Regions from separate parts of the Pseudomonas sp. GW822-FHT05A08 genome, predicted to be linked through region 1. Evidence: predicted binding sites of a transcription regulator. Region 1 holds the regulator's gene; the other holds the start of a gene.
The links. Region 1 encodes FliA, which starts transcription of late flagellar genes. Its sites were predicted from a motif close to CTAAAGTTTNNNNNNNNNNNGCCGNTAA; they were not measured.
Positions count from the first base shown of each region.

Region 2: the regulator FliA is predicted to act here: its motif matches at 3,136-3,163, upstream of AC3RCP_RS30965 (methyl-accepting chemotaxis protein).

Region 1 covers NZ_CM179511.1:2,064,430-2,070,310, reverse strand. The annotation lists gene AC3RCP_RS09365 (chemotaxis protein CheA) at 1-706, opposite strand, end outside; gene AC3RCP_RS09360 (protein phosphatase CheZ) at 719-1,507, opposite strand; gene AC3RCP_RS09355 (chemotaxis response regulator CheY) at 1,537-1,908, opposite strand; gene fliA (RNA polymerase sigma factor FliA) at 2,069-2,809, opposite strand; gene fleN (flagellar synthesis regulator FleN) at 2,806-3,636, opposite strand; gene flhF (flagellar biosynthesis GTPase FlhF) at 3,755-5,071, opposite strand; gene flhA (flagellar biosynthesis protein FlhA) at 5,083-5,881, opposite strand, start outside.
Region 2 covers NZ_CM179511.1:6,818,447-6,824,327, forward strand. The annotation lists gene AC3RCP_RS30960 (Ca2+-dependent phosphoinositide-specific phospholipase C) at 1-934, opposite strand, end outside; gene AC3RCP_RS30965 (methyl-accepting chemotaxis protein) at 1,048-3,024, opposite strand; gene AC3RCP_RS30970 (LysR substrate-binding domain-containing protein) at 3,214-4,134, opposite strand; gene AC3RCP_RS30975 (NorM family multidrug efflux MATE transporter) at 4,291-5,700, shown strand; gene AC3RCP_RS30980 (putative bifunctional diguanylate cyclase/phosphodiesterase) at 5,735-5,881, opposite strand, start outside.

The sequences.
Region 1 (5,881 bases):
CCGGCGCCGTGGCCGAAGGGGCCACCGCATCCGGTGCGAACTGGCCCTTGCCATGCAATTGATCGAGCAGCGACTCGAACTCGGCGTCGGTGATTTCGTCGCTGGCCGCTTCGCTGCCGGCGGCAGGTGCCGCGGGAGCGACAGCAGCCGGGGCTTCGGCCTCGGCCTTGGCGGCATTGAGCGAATCGAGCAACTGCTCGAACTCGCTGTCGGTGATATCGCCGGACTCGCTTTCGGTCGATTCGGCGACCGGCTCGGCAACGGCTTCAACAACTGCCTCAACGTCGGCCACCGGCGCGGCGACCTCCTCGGCCCCCGCAGGCTCGGCCAGACGGGCCAGGGCAGCCAGCAGCTCCGGAGTGGCGGCGGTGATCTCGGTACGCTCGCGCACCTGGCCGAACATGCCGTTCACCGCGTCCAGCGCTTCGAGCACTACGTCCATCAGTTCCGCGTCGACGCGACGCTCACCCTTGCGCAGGATGTCGAACACGTTCTCGGCGATGTGGCAGCACTCCACCAGCTCGTTGAGCTGGAGGAAGCCGGCGCCCCCTTTTACAGTGTGAAAACCGCGAAAAATTGCGTTGAGCAGATCCGCATCGTCCGGCCGGCTTTCCAGCTCGACCAGTTGTTCGGACAGTTGCTCTAGAATCTCGCCGGCCTCAACCAGAAAATCCTGAAGGATTTCTTCATCGGCGCCGAAGCTCATGTATGGGTGCTCCTAGAATCCAAGGCTGGAAAGCAAATCGTCGACATCGTCCTGACCGGATACAACGTCTTCACGTTTATCGGCATGAATCTGCGGACCTTCACCCTTGGCCAGATGTTTTTGCGGATCTTTTTCAGCGAGGATCGATTCACGGTCATGTTCGATGCCGGCAAAACGATCGACCTGGCTGGCCATCAGGACCAGTTTGAGCAGGTTGCTCTCGACTTCGGTGACCAACTGGGTCACGCGCTTGATCACCTGACCGGTCAGGTCCTGGTAGTCCTGCGCCAACAGAATGTCGTTGAGGTTGCTCGATACCGCGCGCGTGTCTTGCTCGCTGCGGGTCAGGAAACCGTCCACCCGGCGGGCCAGGTCGCGGAATTCCTCGGCGCCCAGTTCGCGGCGCATGAAACGCCCCCAATCGGCGCTCAGGGCCTGGGCTTCGCTGCTCAGGCCATTGACCAGCGGGGTGGCGCTCTCGACCAGATCCATGGTGCGGTTGGCCGCGGCCTCGGTCAGCCTGACCACATAGGACAGGCGCTCGGTGGCATCCGTGATCTGTGAAACTTCCTCGGCTTGCGGCATATGCGGGTCAATCTGGAAATTGACGATGGCGCTATGCAGCTCGCGGGTGAGCTTGCCGACCTCCTGGTACAGGCCGCGGTCACGGGTCTGGTTGAGCTCATGGATCAGTTGCACGGCTTCGCCGAACTTGCCTTTTTCAAGGCTGTCGACCAGTTCGAGTGCGTGTTTTTTCAGGGTCGATTCGAAATCGCCCAATGAAGATTCGTTGTGCTCCATAGCTCCCCCGTGGCGGAATGATTCCACTCTCAACCGATGCGTTCGAAGATCTTCTCGATCTTCTCTTTCAACGCCTGGGCCGTGAAGGGCTTGACCACATAACCGTTTACGCCGGCCTGGGCAGCTTCGATGATCTGTTCGCGCTTGGCTTCAGCGGTCACCATGAGTACCGGCAGGTGCTTGAGTTTTTCATCGGCGCGCACATGGCGCAGCAGATCGATACCGGTCATGCCGGGCATGTTCCAGTCCGTTACCAGAAAGTCGATGCTCCCACTGTTGAGGACCGGAATGGCGGTGGTGCCATCGTCAGCCTCGACCGTGTTGGTGAAACCCAGGTCACGCAACAGGTTTTTTATGATCCGCCGCATCGTTGAGAAGTCATCAACGATGAGGATTTTCATGTTCTTGTCCAATTCGACCTCCAAGCAGTCTTAAACGCGTCCAGCACCTGAACGCGCCATTCAATCAATCAGGCAGAGCACTCAACGACTGCATGGAATACACACCGCAAGTCCGGCCACGTCGTGCCAGTCTCGCCCGCAGTGTCCCCCACACTGCCTGTCAGCGCGCTCGCCACTCTCCCAAACGCCCCCGCAAACGGGCCGCGCACTGGCTGTGTAACTGGCTGACCCGCGATTCGCTGACTCCCAGGACCTCACCGATTTCCTTGAGGTTCAGCTCTTCGTCGTAGTACAGCGCCAAGACCAGTCGCTCACGCTCCGGCAAATTGGCAATCGCGTCCGCCAGCGCGGCCTGGAAACGTTCGTCCTCCAGGTCGCGCGACGGCTCGAGATGAGCACTCGCGCCATCCTCATGCAGCCCTTCATGCTCGCCGTCCTGCAACAGATCGTCGAAGCTGAACAGGCGACTGCCCAAGGTGTCGTTCAAAATCCCGTAATAATCGTCGAGACTCAATTGAAGTTCGGCCGCAACTTCATGATCTTTAGCGTCACGACCGGTTTTAGCTTCAATTGCGCGAATGGCATCGCTCACCATCCGGGTATTGCGATGTACCGAACGCGGCGCCCAGTCACCTTTACGGACCTCATCGAGCATCGCACCACGGATACGGATACCCGCGTAGGTCTCGAAACTCGCGCCCTTGCTCGCGTCGTACTTGGTCGACACTTCGAGCAGACCGATCATCCCGGCCTGGATCAGGTCTTCGACCTGGACACTGGCCGGCAGGCGCGCCAGCAAGTGATAGGCAATACGCTTGACCAGAGGCGCATAGCGCTCGATCAATTCGTACTGGCTGTCACGTGCCGACTTTTTGTAAAGGTTGTAGCCGCTGGCGCTCATAGCACCGGTCCCGCTGTCTGATGCACGAGCCGCTCGACGAAAAATTCCAGATGTCCACGTGGGTTGGCCGGCAACGGCCAGGTATCGACCTTCTGCGCGATGGCCTTGAATGCCAGCGCGCATTTCGAACGCGGAAACGCTTCATAGACCGCACGCTGCTTTTGCACGGCCTTGCGCACGCATTCGTCGTAAGGCACGGCGCCGACATATTGTAGGGCCACGTCCAGGAAGCGATCCGTGACCTTGGTCAACTTGGCGAACAGGTTGCGCCCTTCCTGCGGGCTCTGCGCCATGTTGGCGAGCACGCGGAAGCGGTTCATGCCGTAGTCGCGGTTGAGCAGCTTGATCAGCGCGTAGGCGTCGGTGATCGAGGTCGGCTCGTCGCAGACCACCAGCAACACTTCCTGGGCCGCGCGGACGAAGCTGACCACCGAGTCACCGATGCCGGCGGCGGTGTCGATCACCAGCACATCGAGGTTGTCGCCGATGTCGCTGAAGGCCTGGATCAGGCCGGCATGCTGCGCCGGGCTCAGATGAACCATGCTCTGGGTGCCGGACGCCGCCGGCACGATACGGATTCCACCCGGCCCCTGCAGCAGCACATCGCGCAGCTCGCAGCGGCCTTCGATCACGTCGGCGAGGGTCCGTTTGGGGGTCAGCCCCAATAGCACGTCGACGTTGGCCAGGCCCAGGTCGGCGTCCAGCAGCATGACGCGCCGGCCGAGCTCCGCTAGGGCCAGGGACAAGTTCACTGACACGTTAGTCTTGCCGACGCCACCTTTGCCGCCGGTCACCGCGATCACCTGTACGGGATGCATGCTGCCCATGTTCGTTCTTTACCTTGTCTTACTTAGACGGGGCCACATAACTGGCTGCGCGTTCACCAACGGAACAATGCCTGGCAGACCATCGATGTAGGTACATTGCAATCTTTTCATGATTCCCTCAGCCAACCCGCTTGGTCGGGTTGTGGTAGAGGTCAGCGAACATGTCAGCCATGGCTTCTTCGCTGGGTTCTTCCTGCATCTGCACGCTCACCGCACGACTGACCAGCTGGTGACGGCGCGGCAAGTGCAGATCGTCCGGAATCCGCGGGCCATCGGTCAGATAGGCAACGGGGAGTTCATGACTGATCGCCAGGCTCAACACCTCACCAAGGCTGGCGGTTTCATCCAGTTTAGTCAGGATGCAGCCGGCCAGCCCGCAACGCTTGTAGCTGTGGTATGCGGCGGTTAGAACCTGTTTCTGGCTGGTGGTTGCCAAGACCAGATAATTTTTTGCCCGGATGCCACGTCCGGCCAGGCTTTCCAGCTGCATGCGCAGGGCCGGGTCGCTGGCTTGCAGGCCGGCGGTGTCGATCAGCACCACACGCTTGCGCAGCAGCGGATCGAGGGCTTGCGCCAGGGACTGGCCCGGGTCGACATGGGTCACCGAGACGTTGAGGATCCGACCCAGGGTCTTGAGCTGTTCCTGGGCGCCGATGCGGTAGCTGTCCATGCTCACCAGCGCGATGTTCTGCGCGCCGTACTTGAGTACATAACGCGCGGCCAGCTTGGCCAGGGTGGTGGTCTTGCCCATGCCGGCGGGGCCGACCATGGCGATCACCCCGCCCTCCTCCAGTGGCTCGACTTCCGGGGTCACGATCATCCGCGCCAGGTGGGCCAGGAGCATGCGCCAGGCCTGGCGGGGTTCGTCGATTTCAGTGATCAGCGCCAGCAGGTCGCGGGCCAGCGGACCGGACAAGCCGATACGCTGCAGGCGCCGCCACAGGTTGGCCTGTTCGGGCCGGCTGCCTTGCAGCTGGCTCCAGGCCAGGGAGCCGAGCTGGACTTCCAGCAGCTCGCGCAGGCCATTGAGTTCAAAACGCATCGAGTCCAGTGCCCGCTGATCGACCGCCGGCGCGGCGACTACCGGGGCCGGGCGCTGGGGCTCGTTGAATGTAGGTTCGATCAGCGGCTCGGCGGCGGTCAGCGGCAGGCCGGCGAACAGCTGGCGATTGGTGCTGGCATCGCCGTCGCCACGCAGGCTCAGTTCGGCCTGGGCGGTGACGATGCGCGACTGAGTCTTGCGCAGTTCGTCCTCGAGCTCCATGTTCGGCACCCGTGGCGCCAGCGCCGACAGCTTGTAATCCAGGGCAGCCGTCAGCTCGACACCGCCGGCGATGCGGCGATTGCCAATGATGGCGGCGTCGGCGCCCAGCTCATCACGAACCAGCTTCATGGCCTGACGCATATCGGCGGCGAAAAAACGCTTAACTTGCATAACCCACTACCTCAGCCGTTGGGCCCTACTGTCGCAACGATGGTCACTTGCTTGTTGTCAGGGATTTCCTGGTACGCCAACACGTGCAAGCCCGGGACCGCCAGGCGCCCGAACCGCGAGAGCATCGCGCGGACCGGACCGGCTACCAGCAGAATCACCGGTTGACCTTGCATTTCCTGGCGCTGCGCGGCTTCGATCAACGAACGCTGCAGCTTCTCAGCCATGCTTGGCTCCAACAGGACACCCTCTTCCGAGCCTTGTCCTGCCTTCTGCAGACTATTGAGCAAAATCTGTTCCAACCTGGGCTCCAAGGTGATCACAGGCAGCTCGGACTCAGTCCCTACAATGCTTTGCACGATGGCGCGCGACAATCCGACACGCACCGCGGCCACCAAAGCGGCAGTATCTTGACTCTTGGCGGCATTGTTCGCGATGGCCTCGGCAATGCTGCGGATATCGCGCACCGGCACCTGTTCGGCCAGCAGCGCCTGCAGCACCTTGAGCAGTTGGGACAACGAAAGCACGCCCGGCACCAGCTCTTCCGCCAGCTTCGGCGAACCCTTGGCCAGCAATTGCAAGAGCTGCTGGACTTCTTCGTGGCCGATCAGCTCGCTGGAGTGCTTGTACAGAATCTGGTTGAGGTGGGTGGCGACCACGGTACTGGCGTCGACCACGGTGTAGCCCAGCGACTGCGCCTGAGCACGCTGGCTGATCTCGATCCACACCGCCTCCAGGCCGAAGGCCGGATCTTTGGCGTTGATGCCGTTGAGCGTGCCATAGACCTGCCCCGGGTTGATCGCCAGCTCGCGA
Region 2 (5,881 bases), 2.1 Mb from region 1:
CCTCGGCGAACTTGTAATACGCCGACAGATTGACCTTCTCGGCGATGTGCTGGGTGAACGACACGCCGTCATCGCCCCACACCCGACCGATGTGGCTGTAGGCAAAGGCTTGCGCGGCCCACTGCTTGTCGCCCTTGCCCATGTTGTTCATGGCCACGTAGCCGGACGATGTCCTCGACATGCCGCTGACCTCGCCACTGACATCGTTCTGGCCGTTGGTGACCGGGGAAATGAACACCTTGGCGCTGGTGGTGCGGGCCTCGGCGTATTGCGAGAGCTTCTGGTTCTCCGAGTGGTTGAGCACCAACAGCACCTTGCCCTGCAGCTGGCTGGCGGTCGGCCAGGACTTGCCCTTGAGCGAGCCCTGCAAGGCACTGCTGCTGACACCCAGGTGCTGGGCCAGGTCGCCCGGGGTGTAGAGCTTGCCCTGGAAAATCCGGCTGACCAGGTCATCGAAGTCTTTCGGCGTACGCCCGGAGCTTTCCTTCGACCAGCCCTGCTTCTTGTCGAGGATCAGGGTAATCGGGAAGTGCCCGGGATGGCTGTCGCTCCAGAGCTTGATGTCGTTGAGGCAAGCCTCAAGATCGTTGGTGCCGTTGCCGTCGCCGGTGCAATTGTTGTCATTGCCGGACTGGAACAGGCTGCCGGGGTTGTGCCGCACGAACCAGTGGCGGGGCGAACCTCCGGTGACCGCATCGCGTTGGTCCCAGAAGTCCAGCTCCAGGGTGCGCACGCTGTCGAGCACGCTGGTGAAGGTGCCGGCGTACTGTTTTTCGTAGCAGTTATGGCACGCCACCTGGGCGATAGCGTTGAAGGCGGTGTACCAGGAAGCCGGGGAAATGAATCCCACAGCCTCCTGGCTGGACGCCATCTGGCTGGCCAGCACCAGGGGCAGCACGGCGGTACGGAGGGCAAAGCGAGTGAGACGGGACATGTCAGCTCCTGCCGGGAAGGCATCCTGTAGGGAAATCGCCCCTATGGTTTAGCCCAGCCCCGTGCATTTGCAATCTGCCTCCCCAGTCGCGGTCAACGGCCACGCAACCGCTATCAACGGAAGCGATCGACCTCCTGGCGCAAGTCCGCCGCCAGCTTCTCCAGCTCCTTGGCGGTGATCGCCAGGTTCGACACCACTTCGCGCTGTTCGCTGTTGGCCAGGGCAATGCTTTGCAGGTTGCTGCTGAGCAGGGTCGCCGTGCTGCTCTGCTCCTGGGTCGCGGTGGTAATCGCGGCGAACTGCTGGCCGGCCGAGCGGCTCTGCTCGTCGATGCGCGCCAGGGCCGAGGCGACATTGGCGTTGCGCGACAGGCCTTCCTGCATCAGCACATTGCCCTGCTCCATGGTGGCGATGGCGTTGCCGGTTTCCTGCTGGATGCTGTTGATCATCCCCGAGATTTCATCGGTGGCTTCGCGGGTGCGCGAGGCCAGGTTGCGTACCTCGTCGGCGACCACGGCAAAGCCGCGGCCTTGCTCGCCGGCGCGCGCGGCCTCGATGGCGGCGTTCAGCGCCAGCAGGTTGGTCTGGTCGGCAATCGCGGTGATCACCCCGACAATGCCGCCGATTTCCTCGGAGCGCTGGCCCAGGGTATTGATCACATTGGCTGTGCTGTTCAAGGCGCCGGCGATCTGCTCCAGCGACGCCGAGGCCTCCTCCATCGAGGTGCGGCCGATCCGGGTCTGCTGGGCATTTTCCTGGGCCAGGCGCTCGGTGTTGCCCATGTTGTCGGCGATGTTCAGCGAGGTGGCGCTGAACTCCTCCACTGCCCCGGCCATGCTGCTGATCTCGCCCGACTGCTGTTCCATGCCCTCGTACGCCCCGCCCGACAACCCGGACAACGCCTGGGCCCGGCCATTGACCTCCGCGGCGGCCTTGCGGATGTGCTCGACCATGGTCGACAGGGCCTGGCCCATCTGGTTGAAGCTGCCTGCCAACTGGCCGATCTCATCCTGGCTGGAGACATTCAGGCGCGCACTCAGGTCGCCTTTACCCAAGGCATCGGCCTGGCGCACCAGGTCGCCCAGGGGCGCAAGCTTGCTGCGCAGCAGCCAGACCGTGGCGCCCACCGCCAGCAGCATTGCCAACAGGCTGCCAATGACCAGCCGCAGACCGACGCTCCAGGTCACCGCACGAATCTCGGCCTTCGGCATGCTCGCCACCACCGACCAGGGCCCGCCTTCGAAGGGCACGGCGACACTGTAGAAGTCCTCGTTCTTGTCGCTCCAGAAGTGGCCCTTGCCCGGCTGCCTGGCCAGTTCAGCGATGGTCGCCCCCGCCGGCTCCAGGGCCTGCACGCCGGCCGGCGGCACCAGCCACTTTTGCTGTTCGTCGAGCAACGCCAGGGAACCGGTCTGGCCGATGCGGAAGCGCTTGAGGTTGTCGAACTGGGCGTTCTGCGCGTCGGTGTAGTCGAAGCCGACGAACAGCACCGCAATCACCTGGCCGGCGCTGTCCCGCACCGGCGTGTATTGGGTCATGTACAGGCGCTCGAAGAGCAGCGCACGGCCGACATAGCTCTGCCCCGCCATGAGTTTCTGGTAAGCCGGGTGCCCATGGTCCAGCAGGGTGCCGATGGCGCGGCTGCCGTCCTGCTTGCTCAGCGAGGTGCTGACGCGGATGAAGTCGTCGCCGCTGCGCACGAACACCGTCGCCACGCCGGCGGTCATCTGCTTGAACTCGTCGACCTCCTCGAAATTGTTGTTCAGCACAACATCACCCAGGTGCAGGCCCGGGGTCTGGGTACCGGCCACGGTCACCGGCTGGTCCGGGTGCAGGCTCAGGCCGCCGCTGAAACGCTTTTCGAACAGCCCGCTCAGGCGCTGGGTACTTTCGCGCAGGGTGCCGTGGAAAGTATTGAGCTGGTCGGCCAGCAGCCGTGCCTCACTGGCCAGGTGTTCTTCCCGGGTGGCGAGGTTGGCGGCGTCCAGCGAGCGCAGGGCGAAGACAGTACTGCCGCTGATCACGATCGCCAGTACCACGGCGAGTGCGAGACCAAGCTGCGAGGCGATCCGGGCACGAGGTTGAGGCATGACAGCTCCTGGCCGAGAGACCGGATCGTCCTGATCGCGTCACACGCTCGGCAATGGTTCTAATAAGAATGAGGTGTCGGAACCTTTCAGAGCGAAGGCTCCACTTCCAAGGATTCGGCGGCGCCGATCAATACTTGAGCGCGCTGGACGGGTATCGCGCAGGCCCCTTGTCACGGGGCCTTCATCGTTTCAGCCGAGACGCTCTACGTCGGGCAATTGCATGGCGCGGACCTCGTTCTGGAGAAAGTCGCTGAGGCGGCGCAAACGTTCACCTCCAGGCCGGGTCTTGGGCCAGACCAGGTAGTAATTCTCGCCACTGGCCACCGCCGTCGGCCAGGGCAGGCTCAGGCGTCCCTGGGCCACATCCTCGGCCACCATCAGCAGGTCGCCCATGGAAACCCCGTAGCCGCGGGCCGCGGCGATCATGCCCAGTTCCAGGGTGTCGAACACCTGTCCGCCCTTGAGCGAAACCTGCTCGGACAGGCCCATGCGCTCCAGCCAGTTGCGCCAGTCGCGGCGATCCGGGGTCGGGTGCAGCAGCTCGGTGGCCGCCAGCCGCGCTACATCCCACGGCTGGTCGTTGAGCAGGTTCGGCGCGCCCACCGGGATCAGCAGTTCCGGAAACAGGTAGCTGGCCTCCCAGTCCGGCGGAAAGTGGCCGTTGCTCAGCAGCACCGCGCAGTCGAAGGGCTCCTGGTTGAAGTCCACCGAATCGACGTCCATCCAGGCGCTGGTCAGTTGCACTTCGTTGCCCGGTTGCAGATGGCGGAACCGGCTCAGGCGCGCCAGCAGCCAGCGCATGGTCAGGGTCGAGGGCGCCTTCATGCGCAGAATGCCGTCTTCGGCGCGCAAGGTATCGCAGGCGCGCTCGAGGGCGGTGAAGCCTTCGCGGATGCCTGGCAGCAGCAGGCGCGCGGCTTCGGTCAGTTGCAGGTTGCGCCCGCTGCGCTGGAACAGCCGGCAGGCGAAGTGGTCTTCCAGGGTGCGGATATGCCGGCTGACCGCACTCTGGGTGATCGACAGCTCTTCGGCCGCGCGGGTGAACGAGCTGTATCGCGCCGCGGCTTCAAAGGCGCGCAAGGCATACAGGGGCGGAAGACGACGGGGCATGGCAGCACTCCACAGGCGCAATGGCGCCAACTTACCAGAATCCGCAAGCATGAGTTTTAATCATGCCACCAATCGTTTTTATCCCTTTGTGAAAGTCACCCAGAGCGCCGAGAATCAACCCTCTTGACTCCCTCCCCCCTATCGAGACCGATGACCATGCAGCATCCAGCACGCACCGAACTCTGGGCCATCCTGCGGCTGGCCGGGCCGCTGATCGCCTCACAGTTGGCGCATATGCTGATGGTGCTGACCGACACCCTGATGATGGCCCGCCTCAGCCCGGAAGCCCTGGCCGGCGGTGGCCTGGGCGCGGCCACCTATTCGTTCGTGTCGATCTTCTGCATCGGCGTGATCGCAGCGGTCGGCACCCTGGTCGCGATTCGCCAGGGCGCCGGCGACATCGAAGGCGCCGCGCGCCTGACCCAGGCCGGGCTCTGGCTGGCGTGGCTGATGGCGCTGGTCGCCGGCCTGCTGCTGTGGAACCTCAAGCCGGTGTTGCTGCTGTTCGGCCAGACCGAAACCAACGTGCAGTCCGCCGGCCAGTTCCTGCTGATCCTGCCGTTCGCCCTGCCCGGCTACCTGAGCTTCATGGCCCTGCGCGGCTTCACCAGCGCCATCGGCCGCGCCACGCCGGTGATGGTCATCAGCCTGGCCGGCACCGTGGCCAACTTCCTGCTCAACTACGCCTTGATCACCGGCATGTTCGGCCTGCCGAAGCTGGGCCTGGTGGGGATCGGCCTGGTCACCGCGATCGTCGCCAACTGCATGGCCCTGGCGCTGGCCTGGCACATCAAGCACCACCCGGCCTATGCCGCCTACCCGCTGCGCCAGGGCCTGGCGCGGCCCAATCGCCACTACCTGCGGGAACTCTGGCGCCTGGGCCTGCCCATCGGCGGCACCTACGCGGTGGAAGTCGGGCTGTTCGCCTTCGCCGCGCTGTGCATGGGCACCATGGGCAGCACCCAACTGGCGGCGCACCAGATCGCCCTGCAGATCGTTTCCGTGGCCTTCATGGTGCCGGCCGGGATCTCCTACGCGATCACCATGCGCATCGGCCAGCACTACGGCGCCGGGCAGCTGTTGCACGCGCGCATGGCCGGCCGGGTCGGGATCGCCTTTGGCGGCGCGGCCATGCTGGGTTTCGCCATGGTCTTCTGGCTGTTGCCGAACCAGTTGATCGGACTGTTCCTCGACCATAACGACCCGGCCTTTCGCGACGTGATCAACCTCGCGGTCAGCCTGCTGGCGGTCGCGGCCTGGTTCGAGCTGTTCGATGGTACGCAGACCATCGCCATGGGCGCGATTCGCGGGCTCAAGGACGCCAAGACCACCTTCCTCGTGGGCCTGGGCTGCTATTGGCTGATCGGTGCGCCGGCGGCCTGGCTGATGGCATTCACCCTGGGCTGGGGCGCGACCGGCGTGTGGTGGGGCCTGGCATCGGGGCTGGCGTGTGCCGCCATCAGCCTGACCCTGGCTTTCGAATGGAAGATGCGCCGGATGATTCGCCGGGAAGGCGCGGAGCCTGCCGCGCGGGATAACTTCCAGACCGCCCGGGATTCCCTGTAGCGGCAGGTTCTCCTGCCACTACGGCGGGGTGCCGTCAGATGACCTCGTCGACCAGGACCTGCTGGCTTGCGCCGAACGTCAGGTACTCCACCAGTTCCGTCAGCGGCAGCGGCTTGCTGATCAGGTAGCCTTGCGCCTGGTCGCAACCGAAGCTGCGCAGCAAGGCCAGTTGCTCGGGGGT